DNA from 2 places in the Veillonella rodentium genome. Region 2 is predicted to be linked to the other one. Evidence: riboswitches for the same ligand, from Rfam matches in the RefSeq annotation. Region 2 holds a riboswitch; the other holds the start of a gene.
What was found. Region 2 has a riboswitch for thiamine pyrophosphate ahead of thiW (energy coupling factor transporter S component ThiW). Riboswitches for the same ligand answer to the same signal wherever they lie in the genome.
Positions count from the first base shown of each region.

Region 1: linked by a shared signal. The riboswitch ahead of thiC (phosphomethylpyrimidine synthase ThiC) and the one ahead of thiW (energy coupling factor transporter S component ThiW) in region 2 are both predicted to bind thiamine pyrophosphate.

Region 1 covers NZ_LT906470.1:1,949,551-1,952,769, reverse strand. Annotated here, with positions in the region: partial or broken gene CKV62_RS08970 (cysteine hydrolase family protein) at 35-422, shown strand; gene CKV62_RS08965 (hypothetical protein) at 521-991, shown strand; TPP riboswitch at 1,043-1,149, shown strand; gene thiC (phosphomethylpyrimidine synthase ThiC) at 1,226-2,530, shown strand; gene CKV62_RS08955 (superoxide dismutase) at 2,864-3,219, shown strand, end outside.
Region 2 covers NZ_LT906470.1:402,234-405,452, forward strand. Annotated here, with positions in the region: gene CKV62_RS01640 (sulfate adenylyltransferase subunit 1) at 1-859, shown strand, start outside; TPP riboswitch at 1,065-1,159, shown strand; gene thiW (energy coupling factor transporter S component ThiW) at 1,258-1,737, shown strand; gene thiD (bifunctional hydroxymethylpyrimidine kinase/phosphomethylpyrimidine kinase) at 1,737-2,525, shown strand; gene thiM (hydroxyethylthiazole kinase) at 2,560-3,219, shown strand, end outside.

The sequences.
Region 1 (3,219 bases), 490 kb from region 2:
GATATATTAGTACAATTAATGTGCAGGTGGTCATATGCAGAGCGTTCTTGTAGTTATCGATATGCAACATGATTTTGTGGACGGTGTCCTCGGTTCGCCCCAGGCGGAGGCCATCGTCACCAATGTGCGCCCAAAAAATAGAGTCCTTTCACGGACCTATCATATTCACGCGAGATACTCATGACAGTCATTACCTTGAAAGCCAGGAGGGGCAGCTTTTACCGGTGCCGCACTGTATAAAAGGAACGGACGGCTGGCATATCATGGAAGGGCTGATCGAGACCGCCGAAAGCCGAAAAATCATGAGCCCCGTGTCCTTCATAGATAAGCCGAATTTTGCGTCCTGTTGTGCGGGGGTTACCCCGGAATCGCATGATGCGGCGCTCAAAACGATGCAGGCCTGTCAGTGCATTATCGACTGAATCTCATTGTGGCGGGGGTATTGCTGTATACATAATTGACATTTGTCATGATGGACGCAGTTGTTGTCCGCGTAGGTCAATATAAAGGAGGTTTGCACATGAAAAAGATAGCATTATTAGGGGCTGTTGCGTTAGCACTTTTGTTTTTCTTCGGAGGGCTAAGAAATACCTTTGCGTATGTATATCCTAAACATCTGAATGGCGATCCGAATTATATTTTAACCTATGGGCACATGAACTATGGTACGTATCTGGACAAGTCCTCTGTGAAAGTAGTCTCTGAAAGTCCGGATAGAATTGTGTATTCCGTTGAAACCGTGTCCGGTCTGGTGCTGGACGATGGCGACGAGTGGATTGTTCCGGCGAAGGATATGAAACCAGGCAGTATGGTTATCATGCGTATATATGATGATCCGTGGAATGTGGTGTATACATACAATCAGGAAGACCAGACATGGAAAGAACAGGACTTGAATAATACATTCGGTTATAATCAGGGCTTTTTAGGTATCGTTGCGGAATCCTGGAAGGTATTAACCGGCGGTCCGTATCCTAATTTGATTCGTTAATTATATTGAACTATTTTTTAAAGAGTGATATGCTGTAGAGGAATTACATAGCAGAGTATGCAAGGGAGCCTATGGAATAGGCTGAGAAAGGGCTATCAGCACCTGACCTTTGACCTGATCGGGATCATGCCCGCGTAGGAAGCACGCAGACACTATAAAAGGGTATCGATCGAGTATCGATGCCCTTTTTCTTGTATACAAAGCTGAATGGTTATATTCAGGAGGAGATGTAAAATGTTTCATACTCAATTGGAAGCCGCTAAAAAAGGCTTTGTTACAGATGAAATGAAAGTCGTCGCCCGAAAGGAAGGTATTCCTGAAGAGCGGTTGCGGGATTTGGTCGCCGCCGGACAGGTCGTGATTCCGTGTAATCGGAACCACGCCTCTATCGACCCTGAGGGAATCGGCAAAGCTTTGCGGACGAAGATCAATGTCAATCTGGGTACATCAAGGGATGTAACGGATTATGACAGTGAAATGGAAAAGGTAAACTGGGCCATTCAATTGGGAGCCGAATCGATTATGGATCTGTCAACGCATGGAGACACCCGAATTTTCAGACGCAAGCTGACCGGTGAGTGTAAAGCCATTGTCGGTACGGTTCCCGTATACGACAGCGTCATTCATCATAAAAAGGATTTGGCGGAGCTCACGGCGGAGGATTTTCTGGATACCATACGCTTACATGCGGAGGACGGTGTCGACTTTGTGACACTGCACTGCGGCATAACGCGGCAGACCATCGATCAAATCAGAAAGCATAAGCGCAGATTAAACATTGTGAGTCGCGGCGGCAGTCTGTTGTTTGCGTGGATGAGTATGACCGGCAAGGAAAATCCGTTTTATGAATACTTTGATGATATATTGGAGATTTGTCGACTTCATGACGTGACGATATCCCTGGGGGACGCCTGTCGCCCCGGATGCCTTGCGGATGCTACGGATGTGTGCCAGATAGAGGAGCTGGTACGATTAGGTGAATTGACTAAAAGGGCTCGCGAAAAAGGCGTGCAGGTTATCGTGGAAGGCCCCGGACATGTGCCGCTCAACCAGATTCAGGCGAATATGGAACTGGAGGACTCTTTGTGCGGCGGCGCCCCATTTTATGTGTTGGGACCTTTGGTTACGGATATTGCACCCGGTTATGATCACATTACGGCTGCTATCGGCGGGGCCGTGGCGGGAATGCATGGTGCATCGTTCCTGTGCTATGTGACACCTGCGGAACATTTGGCGCTGCCTAATGCTGATGATGTGAAAGAGGGTATCATGGCCTTTAAAATTGCAGCCCATGCGGCCGATATCGCGCGAGATATTCCCGGAGCACTCAATCGGGATGATGCGATGGCGGACGCGAGAAAGGTCCTCGACTGGGAGCGGCAATACGCATGTGCCATTGATCCTGAAAGAGCGCGAAGCATCCGTGAGAGCCGTGCACCGGAGGAAGATCACGGCGAAACCTGCAGCATGTGCGGCAAGTTCTGTGCCGTGCGGAGTATGAACAAGGCGCTGAATAGCGAATATATAGATATCCTATAATGATATTTTACAAGACGAATCGTTATATGGGGATATTTTTATCTATACATCATATTATATTGACGATTTTCTATATACATAGTACAATAAGTATCAAATGATAATTCATATCAATTTATTGATGCATAGTAAAGAATATTATCGTTATACGATATGCGGATCATGCAGATATACGACATGCAGATTATGCAGACGATATATTTTTAATTATATGTCTTGATGATTGATTATATAGTAGTGATGCAGGTGCATCAAATCGCTTTCACAGGAATGATAGAAAAGATTAACGTTATAGTGATGTCGTTCCATGCCCTGATTATAAGGAGGACTATTATGAAACCTTTTGAACTTGCACCGTTACCGTATGCTTATGATTTTTTAGAACCTGTTATCGATAAAGAAACGATGCAGATTCACCATGATAAGCATCATCAAGCGTATGTGAACAATTTGAACGCGGCCATTGCGAAATATCCGGATCTTCCGTATGGTTGTGTAGACTGTATTCTCGGAGATATCGCCAATGTGCCGGCAGATATCCGTCAAGCCGTGATCAACAACGGCGGCGGTCATAAAAATCATACGCTGTTCTGGGAAATCATGACGAAACCTGATTCCAGCACATTATCCGGCGATTTGAAAGAGGCCATCGACCGTGATCTGGGCGGTTATGATGCATTCGTAGAGGC
Region 2 (3,219 bases):
GGTGGAAACAGCGAATAAAAATCAGCCGGTATCCATTCAACTTGATCGGGAAGTAGACGTATCTCGTGGTTGTGTACTCTATAAAGATGTTGAGCTTACAGTAAGTGCAAAGGTTGATGCCAATCTGCTTTGGATGGATGACAGTGAGTTGTCAGAAGGTACCGAATACTGGGGAAGCATTGGTACAAAAACTGTATCTGCCGTAGTTTCTAAAATCAGATATAAGATTGATGTTAACAGTGGTGAACGACTTCAAGCTGATGAATTGCATAAGAATGAAATGGCTCATGTTGTGCTTAAATTCCAGGAGCCTATCGCCGTCGATACATTTACTGCCCATAAGGGCATTGGAGAATTTATCTTGATTGACAGAGTCACACATATGACGTCTGCATGCGGTATCATTTTGGCCCGACTTGATGATAATCAAGAATTATATACCTTTGTTAATGGAACTGTAAAAGCACGCGGTGATATATTTGAAGAGTTTTTTTATGATATTGAAGGGTTTAATATCAATAAAGTGCATATAGATAATCAGGTGTACCATGTAGGAGATGTGATTCCTGTACAAGGTGAAAGTTATGTATATCCATCAGATTTTGATATTCTCATACTGCGTGATAAAGTAGCGATTACGGTGCGGGATAAAACGATTACATCAATTGTTCCGTTGCGCGATTATACATATCAAAATTTACCGGTACTGAATGGTCGGGGGTTTTCCATTAATATCCAAAATAGTGCAGTATATGATATTTTTGCGAAGTCTCTTGATACAGATGAGGCCTTTACTGTTGAATGGTATGATACGTGGTTGAACTTTGGTACCTATCGTTGCATCGTATTTAAAAAATAATGTAGATTAGCTCAGAAAGAATTATTGATTGTTAGATTTGGTTATTAGGAGATAACCCCGTATATAGCAATCAGAGTGTATGTTAATTAGATTAATTTGTAACACGATAATAATATTATTGATGTAGAAATATAAATTAAGTTTTTGATAATATTCTTTTGTTGCATGGATTCTATAATAATGTTATAAATAAAATATAAAAATATATTGCCACTAGGGGTGCTTTTGCTGAGATTGACTGTTCAAAACCCTAGACCTGATCCGGATAATACCGGCGTAGGAAAGTGGAGTGATACAGAATGCATTGTGAGACCATTCCATTTGGGGAGGGTCTCATTTTTGTTGGGCATTTCGTAAAGTACCCGGAGTGGCGGATGCATGGCGGTATAGGAGGTATTATGAAAAAGTTAATTCTCGCCGGTATTTGTATGGCTCTGGGTGTGGTATTGTCTACCACGTTCATTCCTGTAGGTCCGGCCCGTATCTTTCCGTTTCAACATATGATTAATGTTTTACTGGCTGTTCTTGTCGGTTCCCGCTATGCCGTGGGGGCGGCGTTCGGTACATCCTGCCTGCGGAATATACTGGCATTGGGCTCGCCGTTGGCATTTCCGGGCAGTATGATAGGGGCCTGGTTATCATCGGTTTTATATAAACGGTATAACGCTATATGGGCGGCGACTCTAGGTGAAGCCATCGGTACAGGTCTCATCGGTGCTATTGTCAGCTATCCGGTGGCCAATTTCTTATTAGGCAAACCGTTGTCCTTGTTGACCTTGATTATATCTTTCTTTATGAGTTCTGTTGCTGGTGCGTGCATTGGTTTCGCAGTATTACAGATATTGTTCCGTCGTAACATATTACATAAGGAGGCATAATGAAACTACATACTGCATTGTCCATAGCCGGTACGGACCCGAGCGGCGGAGCCGGTATTATGGCTGATTTAAAATCCTTTCAGACTCGCCATGTCTACGGTATGGCCATCGTTACCTCTGTAGTTGCTCAAAATACGACAGGCGTTCATCATGTGGAACATGTGTCTCTTGAAAGTATTGAACGGCAGCTGAGCGATGTTTATTCGGATATTGAGCCGCAAGCGGTCAAGACGGGGATGATTGCCCTACCGGAGATGATGGATGTGATCTATCCCTATTTGAATCAATCCATTCCGTATGTAATGGATCCTGTCATGATTGCTACCAGCGGAGATAGACTTGTGTCCGATGAAGCGGTCAATTTTCTGAAAACGAAGCTTATTCCCTTGGCTGCAGTGGTTACGCCGAATCGCAGTGAGGCGGAGGTTTTAGCGGATATGCCTATTTCCGGTGAAAGAGATATCGCTATTGCGGCAAAGCGTATATTATCGGATATGGGACCGCAGGTTGTCGTTATTAAGGGGGGACATATAGGAACAGGTGCGACGGACTATGCTTTCACAAAAAAGGGGGAAGCTCGCAGCTGGACGAGCCCTAAATACGATACAATTCATACGCATGGTACGGGTTGCACCTTTTCGGCCGTCATTACGGCAGAACTTGCCAAGGGGCATGATGTGATGGATGCAATCGGTATCGCAAAGGAGTATATTTCACTTGCCATTAAACATAATCCGGGGCTGGGACACGGTTGCGGTCCTGTTAATCATATGGCGATGAAGCTATAGAGATGCGCGATGGATAGAATGATAGAGGTGAGCAATGATAGAACGGGAAAATCCGTATATATGCGGCCGTGCATGGACGGAGTTACATATGTTACAGGAATTACGGATGAAAAATCCACTTGTAGTCTGTATTACTAATAATGTGGTTAAGACTTTCACCGCTAACGGTTTGTTGGCAGTAGGGGCTTCGCCGGTGATGAGTGAATGTGTGGAGGATTTGGAAAATCTCATAGTTCATGCATCAGCTATGCTCATCAATATCGGAACGGTAACGCCGGATAAATTTGAATATTATAAATCAGCCTTGCGTTTGGCAAAACAGCATCGTGTACCGGTCGTACTGGATCCTGTCGGTTGCCACGCCGGATCCTATCGTCTATCCGTTGCACTGGATTTACTGGACGCTCAAGGTATATCCCTGTTACGGGGGAATCAGAGTGAAATTAAAGCTGTTTATGCTGCCCTTCATGACAATCAGCATGAGTCCTCGCCAGGTAGCGGGCAAGGTGTCGATGGCGGACAGGTTGATGATATTTCATCTGTAATATATAATTTATCCCGATTACTTCATTGTCCTGTAGTCGCTACCGGAACGCTTGATTATGTGTCTGACGGTACACGTGTTTACAGCGTGCCGCACGGACATCCTCTGATGACATCCGTGACGGGAACAGGATGTTTACTCGGTGCTGTA